3 regions of the Streptomyces sp. NPDC051684 genome follow, and region 2 is predicted to be linked to each of the others. Evidence: riboswitches for the same ligand, from Rfam matches in the RefSeq annotation. Region 2 holds a riboswitch; each other region holds the start of a gene.
The links. Region 2 has a riboswitch for cobalamin ahead of ACIA8D_RS34095 (energy-coupling factor ABC transporter permease). Riboswitches for the same ligand answer to the same signal wherever they lie in the genome.
Positions count from the first base shown of each region.

Region 1: linked by a shared signal. The riboswitch ahead of ACIA8D_RS40060 (prenyltransferase/squalene oxidase repeat-containing protein) and the one ahead of ACIA8D_RS34095 (energy-coupling factor ABC transporter permease) in region 2 are both predicted to bind cobalamin.
Region 3: linked by a shared signal. The riboswitch ahead of ACIA8D_RS16215 (cobalamin biosynthesis protein) and the one ahead of ACIA8D_RS34095 (energy-coupling factor ABC transporter permease) in region 2 are both predicted to bind cobalamin.

Region 1 is NZ_JBITCS010000065.1:12,515-20,313, forward strand. Features, by position in the region: gene ACIA8D_RS40055 (hypothetical protein) at 1-1,363, opposite strand, end outside; cobalamin riboswitch at 1,488-1,561, opposite strand; cobalamin riboswitch at 1,666-1,798, shown strand; gene ACIA8D_RS40060 (prenyltransferase/squalene oxidase repeat-containing protein) at 1,931-4,690, shown strand; gene ACIA8D_RS40065 (hypothetical protein) at 4,687-5,604, shown strand; gene ACIA8D_RS40070 (energy-coupling factor transporter transmembrane component T) at 5,601-6,815, shown strand; gene ACIA8D_RS40075 (ABC transporter ATP-binding protein) at 6,812-7,799, shown strand, end outside.
Region 2 is NZ_JBITCS010000038.1:48,576-56,374, reverse strand. Features, by position in the region: gene ACIA8D_RS34110 (energy-coupling factor ABC transporter ATP-binding protein) at 1-180, opposite strand, end outside; gene cbiQ (cobalt ECF transporter T component CbiQ) at 177-971, opposite strand; gene ACIA8D_RS34100 (energy-coupling factor ABC transporter substrate-binding protein) at 978-1,352, opposite strand; gene ACIA8D_RS34095 (energy-coupling factor ABC transporter permease) at 1,349-2,050, opposite strand; cobalamin riboswitch at 2,079-2,266, opposite strand; gene ACIA8D_RS34090 (heavy-metal-associated domain-containing protein) at 2,490-2,705, shown strand; gene ACIA8D_RS34085 (hypothetical protein) at 2,770-3,075, opposite strand; gene ACIA8D_RS34080 (hypothetical protein) at 3,192-3,599, shown strand; gene ACIA8D_RS34075 (ABC transporter ATP-binding protein) at 3,618-4,412, opposite strand; gene ACIA8D_RS34070 (FecCD family ABC transporter permease) at 4,418-5,383, opposite strand; gene ACIA8D_RS34065 (ABC transporter substrate-binding protein) at 5,449-6,489, opposite strand; gene ACIA8D_RS34060 (copper chaperone PCu(A)C) at 6,835-7,389, opposite strand; gene ACIA8D_RS34055 (heavy metal translocating P-type ATPase) at 7,386-7,799, opposite strand, start outside.
Region 3 is NZ_JBITCS010000011.1:189,570-197,368, reverse strand. Features, by position in the region: gene ACIA8D_RS16235 (class II aldolase/adducin family protein) at 1-409, opposite strand, end outside; gene ACIA8D_RS16230 (lysozyme) at 611-1,360, shown strand; gene ACIA8D_RS16225 (anion permease) at 1,565-2,839, shown strand; gene ACIA8D_RS16220 (hypothetical protein) at 2,855-3,076, shown strand; cobalamin riboswitch at 3,161-3,307, shown strand; gene ACIA8D_RS16215 (cobalamin biosynthesis protein) at 3,345-4,307, shown strand; gene ACIA8D_RS16210 (cobyric acid synthase) at 4,304-5,812, shown strand; gene ACIA8D_RS16205 (putative cobaltochelatase) at 5,937-7,799, shown strand, end outside.

The DNA of each region.
Region 1 (7,799 bases), on a different contig from region 2:
TTCGGGCGGCAGACGTGAAGGATGAGCCGTCCACGCTCGCCTTCCACGTGTTCGTACCGCTGTTGGCCTTGCCGTTGAGCGAGGTGATGGTTCCGGTTCCGGTGGACGGTGTCACGGCGGTGACGCAACCCGACGGTGTGGCGGCGCTGGTCGCCGCGTCGAGCACAGCGCCGAGCGTGGTGCTCGTGCCGGTGGTGGTGACGGAGACGGAGCAGACCTTCAGGTTTCCGGTGCCGTCGTCCACGGTCAGGGCCAGCGAGGTTGCGGTGCCAGAGGTGAAGGTGCCCTGGCCCACCCACTGCGGGGCGCCGGAGGTCGACGGCACGGGGGGTGTGGCGGTGAAGCCGCCTCCGGCGACGGCGCGCAGGCCGTCGATCGAGGCGTATGCCTGGGGAGAGGTGTCACTCGGCAGGTACTTGAAGCCGCCGCCCGGGTTGAACTGCTGGCTGATGAGGAAGTCGACCGGCGTCTTGCCCTTGGAGGTGAGGAAGTCGCCGGTCTGGGCGTTGATGCCGCAGGCGTTGAGCCCGGAGACGGCCCAGCCGTTGGAGTCGGTGTTGACGCCGAACATGGCGTCGAACGCACCGGTGTTGGCGACCAGCTTGTTCTTGAGGAAGGTCTTGGCCTGGACGATGTCGGTGTCCGTGTTGGGGACGCCGGAGACGCAGAGAGCGGCCATCGCGGCGCCGGTCATGTCGATGTCGCTCGCGGTCCCGAGCTGCCCGGCATCACCCTCGGCCTTGCCGTAGTTCCAGCCGCCGTCGTTGTGCTGGTTGGCCCGGATACGGGTGATCATCGCGTTCCGCAGAGACTGGGGGATGCGTATCTGCCCGGACGTGGTCTTCGCCCCGTTCAGAGCGAGCGCGGCGAAGACGGTGCCGTTGAAGTTGGCGGACGGGCCGAAGTAGCCCGGCTCCGCGGTCTGCCAGTAGCGGTAGATGTCGGCCACGAGGTTGCGAGAGGCGGAGACCCGGGCCGGGTCGATGCCCGCGGCGTAGGCATTCAGCGTGGCGCGCTCGTAGTCGGTGACGACGGGGGCGGAGGACGGCCATCCGCTGGTGGACAGCAGGTTTCTGTAGACCGTTCTCGCGTTCTTGGTTGTGTCCCCGCCCGGCGTGACGTCTACGGCGGCGGTGCCTGCGGAGGCGAGCGCGCTGAACGCCCACTCGTTGGAGAGACCGGACCCGGCGTACGAACCGTCAGCAGCCTGCAGGGACTTGAGGTATGCGACACCGTTCGTCTTCGACGTGGCGATCTGGGCCGGCGTCGCGGTTGCGGCGGCGGGAAGTGTGGTGAGAGCGAAGGCTCCGATGGCCGCAGCCGCGGTGATGGCGGCGTGACGGACGGAAACGGGACGTGGCATGGCGTGCTCCAGAGGTGAGGGACGCCGACCGGACCCGGCCCGGTCCCCGGTCTCGGGTGCACACGGCGGGGGAGGCCGCCGTCCGACTGCGCGTGGACCGACTTCCAACTAACCTGTGCCGCTTGGGCATTCGGGCTCGGAGCGGTCCCTCCGCCCCACACCGCTGCGCGTCAGCCCCGGACTCTCACCGGGTTCCCCCACTCGGCAGAGCGGGACAGTACCCGAGCCTCGAGCGCTCGCGCCACAGGGCGATTCTCCTGACGCTGTGATCACGATGTGCACGGCCTTGACGGTTTCTGTGAACCCGTGTTCCAATCCGCCCTGATACGCAAGTAGTTCCAGGGGAAGCCGGTCGAAATCCGGCGCTGACCCGCAACCGTAGGCCCAGTCACCGCTGGGCGAGCCGGAATGCCTGGAGCGTGTTCCACAGCAACAGACGCCGTCGCGGACTACGGCGTGGTGCGACCCGCTCCAACGCCGCCCCTCATCTGCGAGGGCGCTGCCTGGGGCGTCAGCCACGTTTGTCTCCCGTGCCGGCCAGGCATTTAGGGGGCCGTGGTGGAGACCATGGGGCGCACAGAAACGCACATACGAAGACGATTCCGGCCACTGGCTGCCGCACTGACGGGCCTGCTTGTCCTTGCCGCCGCGTGCTTCGCCTTCGTCAGCGTCGCCCAGCCCGCCTCCGCCGCCCCGGTCGGGGACTGCACCGCCACCAAGGGCGCCATCGTGGCCGTCGACTTCGCCCCCTTCGGCGGCAAGGTCGAGCGAGGCTGTGACACCAGCCCCAGCACCGGCTACGAGCTCCTGCACGATGGTGGCTTCACCACCGCCGGGACGGAACACGACGGTCCCGCGTTCATCTGCCGCATCGGCTACGGATCCTTCAACTCCGGTACGCAGTACCCGACTCCGTCAAAGGACTCCTGCGTTCTCACGCCGCCGGCCACCGCCTACTGGTCGTACTGGACCGCCTCACCGGGCCAGGACACATGGACGTACAGCCAGTACGGCGCCATGGACCGCAAGCTGAAGGACGGTGACGTCGACGCCTGGGTCTACGGCGGCACCGACATCGGCGGCACCACGGGAAAGCCCACCTTCAGCCCCGACGACGTCCGTGCCGGAGGCGGCGCGAGCCCCGACCCGAGCGGCGGGCCGACCGGAGCACCCGGCGACGTCGACGTAGCGGGAGCCGCCGCATGGCTCAAGGCGCAGCTGACCGACGGCGAACGCATCGTCGACGAAGGCGCCGACAGCCCCAACTACCTGCTCACGCTGGAGACCGCCTACGCACTGGCCGCGGCGGACGGCAGCAGCGCCACGCTCGACAAGATCACCGCCTTCTTCGCTCAGCACGTGGACGACTACGTGGCTCCCGACGGGAAGGATCAGGCGCCGGACGCGGCCGCGGTCGCCCGCCTGGCTCTGCTGGCCGAGTCGACGGAGGGCGACCCGCGCAAGGTCGGCGGGCGCGATCTGATCGCCGACCTGACCGGGAACGTCTGCGCCGCCGGTCCGGAATCTGGCGAACCGACACCCGGCTGCACCGCCAAGGGCGACTTCCGCAACGTCGACTACGCCGACGAGCAGGCCCGCGCCGTACTCGCCCTGCTGCGAGCGGGCGTGACGCCACCCGATGCCACGGTGGACCGCCTGACTCAGGTGCAGTGCACGAACGGCAGCTTCACCAGCATCCTCATCCGGCCAGGAGGCAACTGCGACGGCGACGCCGCCACCACCGGACTGATCGCACTGGTCCTGAAAAAGGTGGGCGGCCACGACGCCGCTGTCACCAAGGCACGCGACTACCTGACCAAGGCCCAGCGCGACGACGGCGCGTACGTCGCCTACACAGGCTCCACCGCCGGCGATGTGATCACCACGGCCTATGCCGCACAAGGGCTGCGCGCCCTCGGCCAGATGCAGCGAGCGGACGTCGCCGAAGGCTGGCTGTCCCGGACCCAGCTCAAGGGCGGCGGCTTCGGCTTCGACCAGGACGCCACCGACCCGACCTTGTACGCGACACCGGTCGCGATCCTGGCTGGCGTGCACACTGACCTCGCCAGCCTCACCACCAAGAGGACCGAGCCGACCGATCCGCCGACCACGGACCCGCCCACCACCGATCCGGGCGACCCGGCTCCAGGCAAGGGACCGGACCTGAAGAAGGGTGTCGCCTACCTGATCGGTGCCGCCCAGCTCAAGCAGGGCCAGTTCTATCCGACCGGTGCCGGGACGAGCCGCGCCGACTTCGGACTGACCATCGACGGCGCCTACGCGCTCGCCGCCACCGGCCTCAACAACGCCAAACTGCGCGGCGTCGTCGACTTCCTCGACAAGGCAGGCAAGGACGGGGAGAAACGCACCGTCAACGACTGGACCGGAATCGGCACCAAGTACGCGGCAGGCGGCTCCCTCGGCAAGACGGCCCTGCTCGCCGAAGCAGTCGACCGTGACCCGCGCGACTTCGCCGGCCATGATCTGATCGCCGCCCTCGACAAGGCGGTGTGCTCCGCGCCGAGCAAGGCCCCGGACCGCTCCTGCGCCGCCAAGGGCGCCTACACCTATGCCCCGTCCGTCTTCTCCCAGTCCCTCGCTGTCATGGCCCAACTCCGCGCCGGTGACAAGGAGAACGCCCAGGACCCGATCGCGTACCTGGAAAGCCTTCAGCACGACAATGGTGCCTGGCCGAGCCTCATTCCGGCCACCGGCGACTCCGACGTCGACTCCACGGCCATAGCGGCGATGGCACTCGACCTCGCGGGCGGCGACCAGGCGGACCGGGCCGTCGACAAGGCACTGAAGTGGATCGCCTCCAAGCAGCTCGCCGACGGAGGTTTCCCAGGCGCCGCAGGCAACTCCGTGAACTCAGCCGCCTTGGCCGTGCAGGGGCTGACCCTCGACAAGTCGTCGTACAAAGACGAGATCGCCTCGGCGCTGAAGTTCCTTGCCGGGCAGCAGAACTCGGACGGCGGCTTCAACGTCGCCAAGGAAGGACAGCGCGGCTCCGACCTGCGCGCCTCCACCCAGGCCGTCGGCGGTGCCACCGGGGTCTCCTTCGGGAAGCTGGAGCGCAGCCTCGACGGCACGAAGCCGCAGCCCACACCGAGCGACGGGAGCGGAACTCCCGAGATCGTGACGCCCGGTGAGAGTGGGGGAGCGAGCGGTGGAAACATCGTGGACGCCGACGGTGGCGGCGGCGCGCTTGCTTCGACCGGCGTGCAGATCGGCGTTCTTGCGGCGCTGGCCGTGCTGCTGAGCGCGGTCGGCTGGCGCACGGTCGTTGTCGCCCGGCGTCGCGGCGTCGTGGGGGAGGAGCGATGAGCCGCCTGACCCGTGCCGTAGCCCGGTTGATAGGTGCTCTGGCCCTGACGGCGGCCGGACTCGGTGCGACGATCGTCCCGGCCGCTGCCGACCCCCTCGCCATGGGGCAGTGCACCACGCGCTCCGGCGTTGTCCTCGCCGTCGACTTCAGCCACTGGGGCGGACCCATTTACCGGGCCTGCGGCACCACCCCGACCACCGGATACGAGCTGCTCAATCAGGGCGGCTGGCGCACCACCGGTACAGGACACGACGGTGCCGCGTTCATCTGCCGCATCGGGTTCAGCGGATACAAGAGCGGCAAGCAGTACCCGACGCCGTCCCAGGACGACTGCGTACTCACTCCGCCCGCCTCCGCCTACTGGTCGTACTGGCACGCCGATCCGGGCGCGAACGACTGGGAGTACAGCCAGCTCGGCGCCATGCTCTACAAGCCCAAGCCCGGCAGCGTCGACCTGTGGATCTTCGGTGGCACCAACATCGAAGGCACCAAGGGGCGGCCGCAGGTGACCCCGGACCAGCTGCGGGCGCACAACACCGCGCCCACCGGTGGCGGAAAGCCCGCGTCCACGGCGAAGGCACCGAAACTGCCACCAGGCGTCGACACCGGCCCCGCGCCGGAGCGACCGGTGGCCGAGACCAGCACGAAGCCGTCGGCCACGCACAAGAAGAAGTCGCCGAAGCCAACCCCGGAGAAGAGTTCTCCGTCTCCGACTGAGTCCGCGTCGCCCACTCCGAGCGCTTCGCCGTCCCCGACGACGACGAAGAAGGGGCCGAAGATGCTCAACGCGGAACCCACCGCCGACGCCCCGCACGACGCGGGCTCTGTGCTCCCGGTCATTGCCGGAGGGGGCCTGGTCGCACTGATCGCGGGGGCAGCCGTGTACGCGGCCCGGCGCCGCCCGCACGAGTGACCGCAGTGGCCCGTACGATCTCGGAGGCGACCGCCGCCCGGACCGGCCCCGCGCCGGACCGAGGCGGCCGTCGCCTGCCACGCATGCTGCATCCGCTGGCCTGGTGGATCTGGGCCCTCGCCCTGGCCACCGCGGTCAGCCGCACCAACAACCCGCTCCTGCTGTTCCTCGTGCTCGCGGTCCTCGGCTTCGTCGTCTCAGCACGCCGTACCGCGGCACCCTGGGCACGAGGCTTCAAGTACTACCTCTACCTAGCGTTCACGGTCGTGCTGATCCGTGTGGTCTTCCGCGCGGTCTTCGCCACCGGCATCACCCCGCACGACCACTTCCTCTTCTCCCTGCCGCACATCCCCACCCCCGACTGGTACGCCGGAATCCAGATCGGCGGTCCCGTATCGCTGGAGGCGATCCTGTCGGCGGCCACCGACGGGCTCCGTCTGGCGTGCATGCTCTGCTGCATCGGAGCGGCGAACACGCTCGCCAACCCCAAGCGTGCACTGCGCGTCCTGCCCGGCGCCCTGTACGAGCTCGGCGTGGCCGTCACCGTCGCCATCAGCGTTGCACCCCAGCTGGTCCAGAGCGTCCAACGTGTCTCCAAAGCAAGGAAGTTGAGGGCAGGCAGGACCCGGGGGCTACGCGCGCTGCGCGGCATCGTCGTACCGGTTCTGGAAGACGCCTTGGAACGTTCCCTGCGGCTGGCCGCTGCCATGGACTCGCGCGGGTACGGCCGTGCCGGTTCCGCCACGCGCCGCTCCCGACGGGTCACCGGTGCGCTGATGCTGCTCGGCATGTGCGGACTGTGCGCGGGCGCGTACGGACTCCTGGACGCCACGGCTCCGGCGTTCCTCGGCTTCCCGGCGATGGCCGTGGGAGCCGCGCTGTGCATTGCGGGGCTGCGGCTCGGCGGACGCCGTGTCACGCGCACCACGTACCGGCCCGATCCCTGGCGCGTGCCCGAGTGGGCGGTCGCGGGCAGCGGCGTTCTCTCGGCGATCCTGCTGTTCGGCAACCTCGGATACGACCCCGCGCAGCTCAACCCCACCTTCTATCCGCTGACGTGGCCGGACCTGCCACTGGTACCGACGCTGGCGATTCTGCTCGCCGGCACGGCCGGCTTCCTGGCCCCGCCACCGAGCGCGCCCCACCGTGCGGAGACGGCTGTCCGCCGTGGCCCGTCCGTCCGTACCGATCCGAAAGCCGGCACCGCGTGATCACCTTCGACCAGGTCACCATCGCCTACGACGACGCGCCCGGCCCCGCCCTGCGAGACGTGAACCTCACCGTGGAGGAGGGGGAACTTTGCCTCGTCGTCGGGCACACCGGCGTCGGCAAATCCACCCTCCTCGGCGCCGTCAACGGACTCGTCCCGCACTTCACCGGCGGCGCTCTCCACGGCCGCGTCACTGTCGACGGCCGCGATACCGCCCACCACCCGCCACGCGAACTCGCCGACGTCGTCGGCGTGGTGGGACAGGACCCGCTCGACGGCTTCGTCACTGACACCGTCGAAGAAGAACTCGCCTACGCCATGGAGCAGTTGGCGATCCCCGCCGCCACCATGCGCAAACGCGTCGAGGAGACCCTCGACCTCCTGGGCCTCGCCGACCTGCGCCACCGCGCCCTGCACGAACTCTCCGGCGGCCAGCAGCAGCGTGTGGCCATCGGCTCGGTGCTCACCGCCCACCCCCGCGTCCTGGTCCTCGACGAACCGACCTCCGCCCTCGACCCGACCGCCGCCGAAGAAGTGCTCGCCGCGGTCACCCGCCTCGTCCACGATCTCGGCGTCACCGTCCTGATGGCAGAGCACCGTCTGGAACGCGTCGTGCAGTACGCCGACCGCATCCTCCACCTGCCCGGAGACGGCCAAGTTCGCATCGGTCCCCCCGCCGACATCCTCCGCACTTCGGCGATCGCGCCACCCATCATCGAACTCGGGCGCGCCACCGACTGGGCACCGCTGCCGCTGTCCATCCGCGACGCCCGGCGAAAGGCAGCGCCCCTGCGCACCAGACTTGCCGGGCACACACCCAAGCCCGCACGCCCCACCCCGCAAGCGGACCAGGCGCTCCTCACCGCGCGAAAGGTCACCGTCGCCTACCAAGGGGTGCCCGCCGTACGAGAAGTCGACCTCACCTTGCACGCCGGTGAAGTGACCGCCCTCATGGGGCGCAACGGATCAGGCAAGTCATCGCTGC
Region 2 (7,799 bases):
ACGCGGGCGCAGCCCACCACTGAGCAGCCGCATCAGCGTGGTCTTGCCGCTGCCGTTTCTGCCGAGCAGAGCGAGGGCGCGCCCGGGACGGACGGCGAAGTCGAGATCGTGCAGGACGGTGGGGCCGTCCTCGTAGGCGAACGAGGCTCCGCGCAGCTCCACCACGGCGTCGTCGTTCATGGCAGCAGCCTTTCGAGTCCGAGGTGTTGGAGTGCTAGGTGTCCGCGTACGAGGTTGTCGAGTACGAGGGTGAGGACCACCAGCGCGGCGAGCAGGGCCAGTGCCAGGCCAACGAACCGGCGGGAGACGGGAGCACCGGAGGCCATGACGCGCAGGGTGCCGTCGTAGCCGCGCCCGGCCAGCCCGCGCTGCATGCGCGCCGCCCGGTCGAACGCCTTGACGAAGGCGGTGGCGCCGAGCCCGGCCAGGGAGCGGAAGGCGGCGGAGCGGGTGGTGTGGCCCAGCCGCGCCGCCTGAGCCTCGCGGATGCTGCGCACGGACGCGAGCAGCAGGAAGATCATGCGGTACATCACCAGCGCCACGTCGATGACGGGGGCGGGCACGCCGAGCCGCAGCAGCCAGGCCAGCAGGTCGGTCACCGGAGTGGTGAACGCGAACAGCAGCACACCCAGTGAGGCGGCGGAGGAGCGCAGCAGGACCTCGGCCGCGTGCTGCGCACCGTGCGGGGCCAGTGAGATGAAGGCACCGGGGGCACCGACCTGCACGGTCAGGGTGAGCGCTCCGGTGACGCAGAAGGCCAGCGGCACGCGCCAGGCCCGCCACACCTTGCGGGCGCCCACCCCCGCGGGCCCCAGCAGCAGCGCCAGTGCGGTGACCAGCACGAGGGCGGAGCCCGGCCACGGTGGCAGGGTGAGGGCGAGGGCGGTGAGGCCCAGGCCGAGGACGGCTTTGTCGAGGGGATGGCGGCGGCGCCAGCTGCTGCTGTGCGCCGCCACGTCGATCGGCAGCACGCCGGGTCAGGTCCGGTCCCCGGCAGGCGCCTTGGCATCGGCCCCGTCGGCGCCGTCCGCGCTCATGGCGCTCTCCACGGCCCGTTGTTCGCCCTGCCTGCGCCCGCGGCGCAGACCGAAGTAGTACGCGAGCACGCCGGCACCGAGAGCCGCCTGGAGGGCGAAGAGCGCGGACTCGATCTCTCCCGACGGCGGCTCGTACAGCGGGGAGAACCACGGCTCGTAATCCGGCTTGATCTCGGTGATGGCCGTCTCCGCCTCGGCGTCGGCGCCGGCGAAGGGCTCCTCCTTGTGATCGCCAAGACCCAGCGCGAGAGGCAGGACGGCGAGGGCGGCCACGACGATCAGGAGCAGCAGGTTGATCTTCGTGTTCCGCTTCACCGGGCCACCGCCTCGGGAGCGGCGTCCCGGCGGCCGCCGGTGACGAGAACGCCCAGCCGAGTCAGTTCGCCCTTGCTGGACTGCACGAGCAGCCGCATGACGAGCACGGTCAGCAGTCCCTCGCTGACGGCCAGCGGGATCTGGGTGACGGCGAAGATGGAGCCGAACTTGCCGAGCGCGCCGAAGAAACCGCTGCTCGGGTCGGGGAAGGCGAGGGCGAGCTGCACGCTGGTGACGCAGTAGGTCGACAGGTCCGCCACGAACGCCCCGAAGAACACGGTGACCATCAGCGGGACGTCGTAGCGGCGCAGCAGGCGGTAGATCCCGTATCCGGCCCAGGGGCCGACGATCGCCATGGAGAACGCGTTGGCACCCAGCGTGGTAAGTCCGCCGTGGGCGAGCAGCAGGGCCTGGAACAGCAGCGTGATCGTGCCCAGCACCGTCATGATCGGCGGCCGGAACAGGATGGCCCCAAGGCCGGTGCCGGTGGGATGGGAGCAACTGCCGGTCACCGAAGGCAGCTTGAGCGCGGAGAGAACGAAGGTGAAGGCCCCGGACGCGCCCAGCAGCAGCGTGCTCTCCGGGTGTTCCTTCACCTCGCGGGTCAGGGAGCGGACCCCGTGGACGACGAACGGCGCGGCCGCGACGCCCCAGGCGGCGGCGTGCGCTGGGGGCAGGAACCCCTCGGCTATGTGCATGGCTCGGCAGACCTTTCCAGCACCTCGTGGACGGTTGAAGCGCCCCGGCCGGTCTCCTGGCTGACGGGTGACACCGCCCGGATCTCCGCCTTCCCAGGTCCAAGGACCCAGTGGCTGCCCCGCTGAGGGGCCGGAGCCGGACTTCCCGATCACAGTGGCGAGGGCCGCACCGGTTCCGCACCGGATTTCCCGAACACCAAGGCAAGAGGACAGTAATGCCCAGGTATTGCGCATGACAACAGCAGCCCATGGCCCGGACAAGCACTCCGTCCCCGGTCACGGCACCGGCAGCCCCCGTACGAGTGACTCATCCGACACGCGGGAACTCGGACGCGACGCGGTCCGACTCGTGGAGGACGACGGGATCCGGCTGAACACCGGACCCGCCGCGCACGTATCCACAGACGCACGCACGTCTCCCCATCCCAGGAGTTGCGCCATGAACCGATCCGACTACCGCGTCACCGGCATGACCTGCGGGCACTGCGCCGCCGGCGTCACCGAACAGGTGACCGCCGTACCCGGCGTCACCGGGGTCACCGTCGACCTGGAGAGCGACACGGTACGAGTGACGGGCACGGCCTTCGACGACGCACAGGTACGCGCCGCCATCGAGGAAGCCGGTTACGAGGCCGGCGCGGCGGCCGTCGTCTGAGCCCTGCCCGTTGGCCCGAACGGACCGGCGGCGAACTCCCGCGCAGGCCGACGGCGGACGGGGCTCACTCGTGCCAGTGCCTGCCCGGGGGCCACCGTCGGTGCGCGGGCCTTCCCTCTGCCACCCGGCCGACGAACGCGTGCAGGGCCAGGCTGGAGAGAACCCCGGCAACGGCGCCCGCCCAGGCGCCGGTCACCGCGCCGAACCGGAAGCCCAGCCAGCCGTAGGCCCCCGCAAGCAGCAGCGTGGTGGCCGCGGGCAGGCACCAAGCGAAGACGCGCTCGCGCCACAGGAAGCGGCGAGGACGTGCCTGCGCCGCCCGGTCCTCCCAGGGCCAGACAGCGGGAGCGGCGCGCCGGTCTGTCTTCATGGCGGCGAACCTTGGTCGGGAGATGGCTGGGAGCTACCTCAACACCATTGAGAAGAGGGGCTGTTCGGGTAGCCTCGGAAGCGTCGAAGCTACCTTTCCCACACCTTGGGGGAGCCATGCACAGGACTCAGGACCTCATCGAGAGCGTCGGCAGTCGGTTCTTGGTCGACAGTGAACTCCTCGCCCGCACGACGACCGCGCTGGCGGAGTGCGAGCGGGCGAGCAGCGCGTGCGCGGCCGGCATGCTCGCCGACAAGGACGCCGACGCGCTGCGTGAGGCGATCACCCAGAACCTCGACTGCGCGGACGTGACCGCCACGACGGCCAGGCTGCTGGTGCGCGGTGACGACACGCAACGGCCGTTGCTCACAGCTCAGCTCGGCGCCTGCCTCATCGCCTGCCGCGACGCTCATGAACTGTGCGGCCGGCATGCCAGCCACCGCGAGCACTGCCGTATCTGTTCGGAGACGGCCGGGACGGCCGCCGAGGCGTGCGAGGCTCTGCTCACCGCCCTCAAGCGCTGAACGGCACCTAGACAGCGACTAGTTCACCGCGTGAGCCTCCGCGCTCAGCGGGTCCGCCGCGTAGGTCAGCCGCACCACCGCGTCCTCGTCGCGCCGTGCTGAGGCGGCCACGCCGAAGACTTTCGCGAGTACGGCCGGGGTGAGCGTGTCGAGGACGGGCCCGGCGGCGACGACGCTGCCCCGGTCGAGCACGACGAGGTGGTCGCAGAAGCGGGCCGCGAGGTGGAGATCGTGCAGGACGGCGAGCGTCGTGGTGCCGGTGGAGCGGATCAGGTGCAGTAGTTCGAACCGGGCGCGGATGTCGAGGTGGTTGGTCAGCTCGTCCAGGACGAGCAGCCGGGGCTGCTGGGCCAGGGCCCGCGCGAGGAGGACGCGTTGACGCTCGCCACCGGACAGTGAGGCGTAGTCGCGGTGCGCCAGGTGCCGCACGCCGCACCGGTCCACGGCGTCCTCGACCGCCCGCCGGTCCTGGGGTCCGTCGCGCCCCAGCAGGCCGTGGTGGGGTGCGCGTCCCAGGGCGACGGTCTCGATCACCGTGAGCCCGCCCGTACTGCCGGTTCCGTCCTGGAGGACGGCGGCGGTTCGCAGGGCGGCGGCGCGGGGGCTGAGTCTCCAGATGTCGTCGTCACCGACCCGGACGGCGCCGTCGGCCGGCCTGAGGGAGCGGTAGACGGCGCGCAGCAGGGTGGATTTGCCGCTGCCGTTGGGTCCGACGAGCCCGACGACATCGCCGGGCCGGGCGTCGATGTCGACGCCGTTCAGGATCGAGTGGTGGTCGAGGGTGATGTGCAGCCGGTCGACAGTGAGGCGCATGCGTGTCAGTCCAGACCCTTGTTGCGGCGCAGCAGCCAGAGGAAGAAGGGGGCGCCCAACAGGGCGGTGAGGATGCCGAGCGGGAGTTCGCTCGGCCGGTTCAAAGTGCGCGAGAGCAGGTCGACCAGGACGAGGTAGACCGCTCCGAGCAGCGCGGACAACGGCAGCAGCCTGCGGTGGTCGGCGCCGGTGGTGAGCCGCACCAGGTGGCGGATCATCAGGCCGACGAAGCCGATGCCGCCCGCGACCGCGATCACCGAGCCGGTCAGCAGGGCGCTGAGCAGGAGCAGGACGGTACGGAGCCGGTTGACATCGGTGCCGAGGGAGGTGGCGGTCTCGTCCCCGGCGAGGAGCACATTGAGCTTGCGGCCGAAGAGGGTGAGCAGGGCGGTGCAGCCGATGACGACGGTGGTGACGGTGGGGATCTGGTGCCATTGGGCGCCGGCGACACTGCCCAGCATCCAGAACATCACGGTACGCAGTTCAGTGGGGCTGGCCTGAAGCTGGACGTAGCTGGTGGCCGACAGGAACACGTAGCCGACCGCCACTCCGGCCAGGATCAGCCGGGTCGGCGCCATCCGGCCGCGGCGGCGTCCCAGCCAGAACACCAGGGCACCCGCGACGACCGACCCGGCGAACGCGGCGGCCGACACCCCCACTCCGAACAGAGCCGCTCCCCCGCCCAGAGTGATGACGAGGACCGCGCCGAGCGTCGCACCGTAGGAGAAGCCGAGCACGAGCGGATCGGCGAGCGGATTGGCGACCACCGTCTGCAGTACCGCGCCGGACAGCGCGAGCCCCGCGCCCGCGACGGCGGCGAGCACCACGCGCGGGGTGCGGAACGTCCACACGATCTGGTCCAGCGCGCCGTCGCCGGACGGGTGACCCAGGCCGGTGGTGTGGTGCAGGACGATCCGCCACACCTCGCCCAGCGGCACGTTGACCGCGCCGATACTGACGGCGACCAGCATCACGGCGACCAGCACGCACGGCAGGACGACGAGCGCGAGCGTCGCGCGTCGTCGGCTCGGTGGGGTCAGAACGCTTCGGGGTGCAGCTTCTTCGCGATCTTCTCCACGGCCCGGTCGTTGTCGGGGCTCAGGTAGATCGAGTCGGACACCGTCACGTACGTGTTGGTCTTCGCGGCCGGCCACTGGGGGAACTCCTTGAACAGTTTCTCGGCGTAGGCGGCGGGGTTCGGGTCCTGGTAGGCGATGACGACGAGCGCGTCGACGTCGGTGGCCGCCACCTTCTCCTTGCTGAGGTCGGCGAACGACGTCTTCGACGCGTTCTCGAAGACGTTCTCGGCACCCGCCTTGTCGAGAATGTCGTTGTAGATTCCCTTGGCCACGACAGCGCTGAAATCATTGCCGCCCATCGTCATGTTGGTGAACAGCATCATGACTTTCGGCTTCTTCTTTCCCTTCACCTTCGCCGCGAGATCGGCGATCTGTTTGCGTGAGGCAGAAATGATCTTCTCCGCGCGGTCCGGCACGTTGAAGACGCGGCCCATGTCGCGCAGGAGCCGGTAGCTGTCCTCGATGGTGAGTTTCGAATTCTCGTCGTGGCAGCCCTGCGGGGAAATGTAGGTGCGGGCGCCGGCGTTCTTGAGTTCGTCGCGGGTCGCGAAACCGTTCTTCGCGTCGAATCCGTACGACGTAGTGGACAGGACGAGATCCGGGCGCAGCCCGATCATAGACTCGCGGGGAATGTCGAAGGCGTCGTTCAGCTTGACGTCCCCGGTCGGCAGCTTCTTGATCGCTGCGGCGCGGCCAGGCACCTCGGACATGCCGTAGGACTGCTGGTTCGCGACGATCCTGTCGCCGAGGCCGAGCGCCAGCAGCGTCGAGACCTCGGCGACGGAAGCGCCGTTCATCACGACGACCCTGCTCGGCGCCTTGTCGAAGACCTGTGTCGTACCGCAGTTCTCGATCTTCACGGGATAGCCGGAGCCCGCGGCGGCCGCTCCCGCACGAGCACCCGAGGTGTCGTCATCGGCCGATCCGCCGCACGCCGTGGCCGAGAGACTCAGGGCGACAACGGCCGCGACAGCGACTGCTGGTCTGGTGACGGGCATGCACGTTCCTCCGGATATCCGCGGGAGGGGGCCGATCCCCCGATCCAGTAGTCGGGCGGCTCACCACCGCGGTTCCCGCAATGCACGGAGAAAAGAAGAATTCCTGCCGGCTGCCTCCCGCACCGGGACGGGGTGTGGCGATCGTGGCAGCCGACAGGAGTGCGGAGCGCGCTCGGGAAGGCGAATTCCATCGCGCTCCGCGGACACGATGCTGGCATGGATCGGGCCCGTAAGAAAGACATGTTCCCGCACATCCACTCGTGAGAATTGTCCTTCTTCCAGGCGGGAACCGAGGGGCGTCATCCGCCGACTACCTTGAATTGCCGGGCGGCTCGATGTTCGCGATCAGAGCGACCCTGGTCGCACGACCTCCGCCCGCACGCGCACCGTGCCGCTGTGCGTGAAATGCAGATCGAAGGAGATACGGTCGCCCATGCTCCAGACGGGATCGGCGGGCACGGTGACGTCGCTGGACATCGGGCTCATGTCCAGCGTGCCGCGCGCGGGCACCTGGAGCCAATCGGCGGTGTCACGGTAGGCCGCGCCGTCCGCCGTCATCCGGTGGCGGCTCAGAGCGATCCCGTCGGGGACCGAGGGGGAGGTCACTTCCGTCAACTCGTCCGCGGAGTCTCCCTGGTTGGTGACGCGGAAGAAGGCCGCGGTGTCCGGAGTGCCGCCGGTCGGCAGGAAGACGCGGGCGCGGGTGACGGTGATGTCGGGCGGCGTGCCCGCGTTACCGAGGGAGGTCCACGCGGTCAGCCCGCCCAGAGCCACCACGCAGGCGACCACGGGGGCGGTCGCCGCGAGCAGCGACTCCTTCAGGCGCCTCGTCCGCCCGGAGGGCGACGGGGTCGGTGAGGAGCCGGAGGGCGACGGGAAGGCCGGTGCGGATATGGTCACCAGTCGCTCCTGGTCCGTTGTCCGGGCTTGTGCGGGCGGGCCGCGGTGGGGGTCGGCTGCCAGGTGCGCAGGCGCAGGCTGTTGACGACGACGAGGACCGAGCTGAGCGACATCGCCGCGGCGGCCAGCATCGGGTTCAGCAGGCCGACCATGGCCAGGGGCACGGTCACCACGTTGTAGCCGAACGCCCACACCAGATTGGCGCGGATCGTGCCGAGGGCAGCGCGCGACAGGCGTACGGCATCGGCCAGCGCCTCGATCTCGCCGCGCACCAGCGTCACGTCGGCGGCGCCGATCGCCACGTCCGTGCCCGCGCCCATCGCGATCCCCAGGTCGGCGCAGGCGAGGGCGGCCGCGTCGTTGACGCCGTCCCCGACGACCGCGACCCGGCTCCCTCCGGCCCGCAGAGC
Region 3 (7,799 bases), on a different contig from region 2:
GCGTTCCGTACGTGGCGTAGGGGGCGACGCGGACGGGGCCGCCGAGCGCCGCCGTCATGTAGTGCACGGGCGGGAGCTCGGACACGAGCGTGGAGACCGCGGTGGCGTGCACGGCGTGGGTGTGCACGACGGCGCGGGCATCGGTGTTCCGGTAGACGGCGAGGTGCATGGGGAGTTCGCTGGTCGGCTTCAGGGTGCCGGCCCGCCGCTCGCCGTCGAGGCCGAAGGCGACGAGATCGTCCGGGCCGAGCTCCTCGTACGGGACGCCGGTCGGGGTGACGAGCACGGTGTCGCCCACCCGCGCCGAGACATTGCCCGAGGTTCCGACGACCAGGCCGTCGGCCACCGTCCGGCGGGCGGTCGCCACCAGTTCCTGCCATGCCGCGTCGAGTTCCGGGAGGTGTGTCATGGCGCGCATCCTGCCAGCCGCCGGGCGGCGGAGCGGGCGCGGACCGGTGCGGAGCCCGATCTTCCGTCATCCCCCATATGGGCATTGATCGGTCTCAGGTGTTATTTGGCCGAGCTTGGCCGGGTAATTGATGATCTCTCGCTACTCTCTGGGGGTTCCCTGGAGATTTGTCATGCACGTCGTCACTTTCGGGGGGTATCCATGGCTCTCAGCCGCACCGCGTCCCCGCGTCGGCACCGCGTCGCCGCGCTCACGTCCGTCGCCGCACTGACCATCGGCGGCACCCTGCTCGCGGAGCTGCCGGCCCAGGGCGCGGGCAAGCCGCGCGGGCACGACGTCTCGTCGCACCAGAAGAACGTGAACTGGCAGAAGGCGAAGAACAAGGGCGCCCGGTTCGTCTACGTCAAGGCGACCGAGTCGACGAACTACCGCAACCCCTACTTCTCCCGGCAGTACAACGGCGCCCGGAAAGCGGGCATCATCCGCGGCGCCTACCACTTCGCGCTGCCGCACAAGTCCTCCGGCGCGACGCAGGCCTCGTACTTCGTGCGCAACGGCGGGGCGTGGCGGCGGGACGGCTGGACGCTGCCGCCCGCGCTCGACATCGAGTACAACCCGTACGGCAAGGGCAAGCACCCCTGCTACGGGCTGCGGAAGTCCACCCTGGTCTCCTGGATCAAGTCCTTCAGCGACCAGATCGTGCGCAGCACCGGCCGCCGTCCGGTCATCTACACCAACGCGCGCTGGTGGAAGCAGTGCACCGGGAACAGCCGGGCCTTCGCCGCCGACCACGCGTTGTGGCTCGCCCGGTACGACGAGCGCGCGGGCGCACTCCCGGCAGGCTGGAACTACTGGACGTTCTGGCAGTACGGCGAGAGCGGCCGGCTGCCGGGTGATCAGAATCTCTTCAACGGCTCGACGGCCCAGCTCAAGCGGTTCGCGCGGGGGTAGCCGAAAGGCCCTGCCGAAGGTCCCCGGAGCCCGTGGTTCCGGGGCCGAGGGCGCCTCGAACCGGAACCGGCGGCACCACCCCGCGACAAGCGGAGCGAGAGCACTCCGGTTCGGGTCACCGGGGCGCCCGGCCCAGTTCATCTTCCGTTCACTCGGGCTCTTTACGTTCCAAGTGCCACTGACGTCCAACCGAAGCCTGGGTAAATGGAACACATCACGCTGCTCCTGGCGATCGTGATCGTTACCGCGCTGGTCTTTGATTTCACCAACGGTTTCCACGACACAGCCAACGCGATGGCGACGACCATCTCGACTGGCGCCCTCAAGCCGAAGACGGCGGTGGCCATGTCCGCCGTGCTGAACCTCGTCGGAGCGTTCCTCTCCGTCGAAGTGGCGAAGACCATCTCCGGCGGCATCATCAATGAGGACGGCCTCAAAACGGAGGTCATCTTCGCGGCGCTGGTAGGCGCCATCCTCTGGAATCTGCTGACCTGGCTGCTCGGCCTGCCGTCCAGCTCCTCGCACGCACTGTTCGGCGGCCTCATCGGCGCCGCGGTCATGTCGATGGGCTGGTCCTCGGTCAACGGCGGCACGGTCGTCACCAAGGTGCTGCTGCCCGCGGTGGCCGCGCCGCTCGTCGCCGGCATCGCCTCGATGCTGGCCACCCGCCTCACGTACCGCATCAGCAAGAAGACGGACGAGAAGGCGACCGCCAAGGGCTACCGCGCCGGGCAGATCGCCTCCGCTGGCCTCGTCTCCCTCGCGCACGGCACGAACGACGCGCAGAAGACGATGGGCATCATCACCCTCGCCCTGATCACCGGCGGTGTCATCGCGCCGCACGCCGACCCGCCGATGTGGGTCATCGTCTCGGCCGGTCTGGCCATCGCGCTGGGCACGTACCTGGGCGGCTGGCGCATCATCCGCACCATGGGCAAGGGCCTCACCGAACTCGCGCCGCAGCAGGGCTTCGCGGCGCAGACCAGTGCGGCGACCGCGATCCTCGCCTCCTCGCACCTGGGCTTCTCGCTCTCCACCACGCAGGTCTGCTCCGGCGGTGTGATGGGCGCGGGCCTCGGCCGCAAGGGCGGTGTCGTCCGCTGGTCGACCGCCTCCCGGATGTTCATCGCGTGGGGTCTGACCCTGCCGGCCGCCGGACTGGTCGGCGCGGGCGCCGAGTTCCTGACCAAGCAGGGCCCGTGGGGCATCGGCCTCACCGCCGCGCTGCTCGTGGCCGGTTCCGGGATCATCTGGAAGCTGTCGCGCCGCGACTCCATCGACCACACCAACGTCACCGCGGACGACCCGCACGCCACCCCCGCGCAGGAGGCCCCGGGCGTCGTGACGACCGCGATCGCCTCGGTCACCCCGCCGCCGGTGGGCACGGTCGAGACGTTCGAGTCGGAGGCGAAAATACCCGCCCAGCCAAAGGCCGGTGCGGTGAACGACCCCGCGCGCCCCGCCGGCGCCACGCTGTAAGGAAGCAGGACCGGTATGAAGATCGACTGGGCGGCTCTCGGCTCCGTCTTCGGTGTCTCCCTCGTGGTCACCGTGGCCCTCGTCGGCCTGTTCACCCTCGGCATCGTGGGTCTCTCCAAGCGGGAGTCGGCGGCGCGTGAGGGCGGCTCGGCGACCGTCGCGACCTCCGGGGCGTACGTCTGCTTCGCGCTCTGCCTGGCGGCCGTGGCCTACGGGATCTACCTGATCGTGGCCTGACCCGGCACAGGGCATACGAAGGCGGGGTGCGGGACGTTCGGCGTCCGGCACCCCGCCTTCGTGCGCCTCAACAGCAAGTTGACGTGCCAACTCGGAGCGTGGTGGACTTCCCCCGCCATATACGGCAGCAGTTGAGGAAGCCGGTGCGAATCCGGCGCGGTCCCGCCACTGTCAGCCCCCCCCTTCTCCAAAGGGGCGAGCCAGGAACTCTCGCTGCCGGTCTCGTCGAACCAGGGCGTGGACACCCTGAGTGAGGACACCTACCGCCATGCTTGCCCCACGCGGCAACTGGCGGCGCGAGCGCGTGTATGCGTGCGGTGCCGCCGCCGGGATCTTCGCCGACCTTCTGTTCGGCGATCCGCGCCGTGGGCATCCCGTCGCCGGATTCGGGCGCGCCGCCGCGGCCGTCGAGCGGACACTGTGGCGCGACCACCGTGGCACGGGCGCCCTGCACACCCTCGTGTGTGCCGGAGGCGCCGCCGCCCTCGCGGCCGCCGCCTCCCGTGTCGTACGCCACTCCCCCGCCGCATCCGTCGCGCTGATGGCCGCCGCCACCTGGGCCGTCGTCGGCGGCACCTCGCTCGGCCGCGAGGCGCGCGGCGTCGGGTCCGCCCTGGAGGCCGGCGACGTGGAGCTGGCGCGGGAGCTGCTGCCCCGGCTGTGCGGCCGTGACCCGCAGGGGCTCGACGCCGACGGAATCGCGCGCGGCGTCGTCGAGTCCGTCGCCGAGAACACCTCCGACGCCGTCGTGGGCGCGCTCGTGTGGGGCGCGCTCGGCGGGGTGCCGGGCCTGGTCGCCTTCCGCGCCGTGAACACGCTCGACGCGATGGTCGGCCACAAGTCCGCGAGGTACCGGCGGTTCGGCTGGGCCTCGGCCCGCCTCGACGACGTGGCCGGCTGGCCGGGCGCCCGGCTGACCGGCGCCCTCGCGGTCCTGGCCGGTGGCAGGCACCGGCAGTCCCTCGACGCGTGGCGGGCGGACGCGCGGCGCCACCCCAGCCCGAACGCCGGCGTCGTCGAGGCGTCCTTCGCGGGGGCCCTCGGGGTGCGGCTCGGCGGGACGCTGGCGTACGGCGGCCGGGTCGAGGACCGGCCGGTGCTGAACGCGCCGGGGCGCGCGGTCGAGGTGCGTGATGTGGATCGGGCCGTGCGCTTGTCACGGCGGGTGTCTCTGTTGGCGTTGGGAGTCTGTGTGGGTGCGCGACTGATACGAGCGCAGGGGCGGCGATGACGGGCGGCGGACTGCTCGTCGCGGGGACCACCTCCGACGCGGGCAAGAGCGTCGTCACCGCCGGGATCTGCCGGTGGCTGGTGCGCCAGGGCGTGAAGGTCGCGCCGTTCAAGGGCCAGAACATGTCCCTGAACTCGTTCGTGACCAGGGAGGGCGCCGAGATCGGGCGGGCGCAGGCCATGCAGGCGCAGGCCGCGCGGGCCGAGCCGAGCGCGCTCATGAACCCCGTCCTGCTCAAGCCGGGCAGCGACCGCAGCAGCCAGGTCGTCCTCATGGGCAAGCCCGTGGGCGAGTTGAGCGCGCGGGGCTACCACGGAGGGCGGCAGGCCTCGCTGATGGACACCGTCGTCGGGTGCCTGGAGGAGCTGCGGGCCACCCACGACGCCGTGATCTGCGAGGGCGCCGGATCGCCCGCCGAGATCAATCTGCGGCGCACCGACATCGTGAACATGGGGCTCGCGCGGGCGGCGCGGCTGCCGGTGCTCGTCGTGGGCGACATCGACCGGGGCGGGGTCTTCGCCTCGTTCTTCGGGACGACGGCGCTGCTCGCCCCCGAGGACCAGGAGCTGCTCGCCGGGTTCCTCGTGAACAAGTTCCGGGGCGATGTCAGCCTGCTCGAACCGGGCCTCGACATGCTCAAGTCCCTTACCGGGCGCGACACTTACGGCGTTCTGCCGTTCCAGCACGGCCTCGGCATCGACGAGGAGGACGGGCTCCGGGTGTCCCTGCGGGGCGCCGTACGCGAGTCGGTCGTGGCGCCGCCGGTCGGCGAGGACGTACTGCGGGTCGCCGTGTGCGCGGTGCCGCTGATGTCGAACTTCACCGATGTGGACGCGCTGGCCGCCGAGCCGGGTGTCGTCGTGCGGTTCGTCGACCGGGCAGAGGAGCTCGTCGACGCCGACCTCGTCGTGGTGCCGGGAACGCGCGGCACGGTGCGGGCGCTCGACTGGCTGCGCGAGCGCGGGCTCGCGGACGCCCTTGCACGGCGCGTGGCCGAGGGGCGTCCGGTACTCGGCATCTGCGGCGGCTTCCAGGTGCTCGGCGAGACCATCGAGGACGACGTCGAATCGCGGGCCGGGACCGTCGACGGGCTCGGGCTGCTTCCCGTACGCGTGCGGTTCGAGACCGGGAAGACCCTCGCGCGGCCGGTCGGCGAGGCGCTCGGCGAGTACGTCGAGGGGTACGAGATCCATCACGGCGTCGCCGAGGTGCTCGGCGGAGAGGCCTTCTTGGACGGGTGCCGGGTCGGGGCCGTGTGGGGGACGCACTGGCACGGGTCCCTTGAGTCGGACGGGTTCCGGCGGGCGTTCCTGCGGGCCGTCGCCGAGGCGGCCGGGCGGCGGTTCGTGCCGGCGCCGGACACGTCGTTCGAGGCGCTTCGCGAGGAGCAGCTCGATCGGCTCGGGGATCTGATCGAGCGGAATGCGGACACGGATGCGCTGTGGCGGTTGATCGAGGGGGGTGCGCCGGCGGGGTTGCCGTTTGTGCCTCCCGGGGCGCCGTGATGGGAAGTCGCCCCCGCCGCCCCTTCCCGTCCCGTCCCCGGGGGCTGCGCCCCCGGACCCCCTGGAAGATTGCGCAGTTCCCCGCGCCCCCAAGCAGCCTCACCGAGCTGGAGGATGACGTTCGATGACCACCCCCTATCCGTTTACCGCCGTCGTCGGGCAGGACGATCTGCGGCTTGCTCTGTTGCTCAACGCCGTGTCGCCCGCCGTGGGCGGTGTGCTCGTGCGCGGGGAGAAGGGGACCGCGAAGTCCACCGCCGTACGGGCCCTGTCCGCGCTCATGCCGGGCGTCGACGTCGTCGCCGGGTGCCGGTTCTCCTGTGATCCGGCGGCGCCCGATCCGCAGTGCCCCGACGGGCCGCACTCCGACACCCCCGGCTCCCAACGGGACGCACGCATGGTCGAGTTGCCGGTCGGCGCGTCCGAGGACCGGCTCGTGGGCGCGCTCGACATCGAGCGGGCGCTCTCCGAGGGCGTGAAGGCCTTCGAGCCGGGGCTGCTGGCCGACGCCCACCGCGGGATCCTGTACGTCGACGAGGTCAACCTGCTCCACGACCACCTGGTCGACCTGCTCCTCGACGCCGCCGCCATGGGCGCCTCGTACGTCGAGCGCGAGGGCGTCTCCGTGCGGCACGCCGCGCGCTTCCTCCTCGTCGGGACGATGAACCCGGAAGAGGGCGAGCTGCGGCCGCAGTTGCTCGACCGGTTCGGGCTGACCGTGGAGGTCGCGGCCTCGCGCGAGCCGGAGCAGCGGGTGGAGGTCGTCAAGCGGCGGCTCGCCTACGACGACGACCCCGAGGGCTTCGCGGGCCGGTGGGCCGAGGACGAGGCCGAGGTGCGGGCCCGGATCGTCGCCGCGCGCGAGCTGCTCCCCCAGGTCCGGCTCGGCGACCGGGCGTTGACGCAGATCGCGGCGACGTGCGCGGCCTTCGAGGTGGACGGCATGCGCGCCGACATCGTGATGGCGCGCACGGCCACCGCGCTCGCCGCCTGGGCGGGGCGCGAGGACGTACTGGCGGAGGACGTACGGCAGGCCGCGCTGCTCGCGCTGCCGCACCGCAGGCGCCGCAACCCCTTCGACGCGCCGGGCCTCGACGAGGACAAGCTCGACGAGACCCTGGACGAGTTCGGGCCGCAGGAGGAGCCGGAGGGCCCGGACGGGGACGACGATCCCGACGGGCCGGGCGGCGGCCCGGACGGCGGCGGTCCCGGTGGCGGTGTGCCGCCCCAGCAGGACGGCCCGCACGACGCTCCGCAGGAGAGCGGCGACCCGCAGGACACGCGGGACCCGCAGGACGCCCCGGCCGGCGACGACCGGGAGGACTCCCCCGAGGTGCCCGCCGCCGCCCCCGCGTCCGGCGGCGCCCCCGAGCAGAAGCCCGTGGCGGCCGGTGAGCCCTTTCGCACGAAGATGCTGAGCGTGCCCGGACTCGGTGAGGGCGCGGCGGGGCGGCGGTCCCGGGCGCGTACCGAGCACGGCCGCACCACGGGGGCGACGCGGCCCCGCGGCGCCCTGACGAAGCTGCACCTGGCGGCGACCGTGCAGGCCGCCGCCCCGCACCAGCGCGCGCGTGGTCGTTCGGGCCGGGGGCTCGTCGTCCGCCGTGACGATCTGCGGCAGGCGACCCGCGAGGGGCGCGAGGGGAACCTCGTCCTGTTCGTGGTCGACGCCTCCGGGTCGATGGCGGCGCGGCAGCGGATGACCGCCGTGAAGGGCGCCGTGCTGTCCCTGCTGCTCGACGCGTACCAGCGGCGGGACAAGGTCGGGCTCGTGACCTTCCGGAAGTCGGCGGCCGAGGTCGCCCTGCCGCCCACGTCGAGCGTGGACGCGGCGGCGAGCCGCCTGGAGTCGCTGCCGACCGGCGGGCGCACCCCGCTGGCGGCCGGGCTCCTGAAGGCGCACGAGGTGCTGCGCGTGGAGCGGCTGCGGGATCCGGCTCGGCGGCCGCTGATGGTCGTCGTGACCGACGGGCGCGCGACCGGCGGC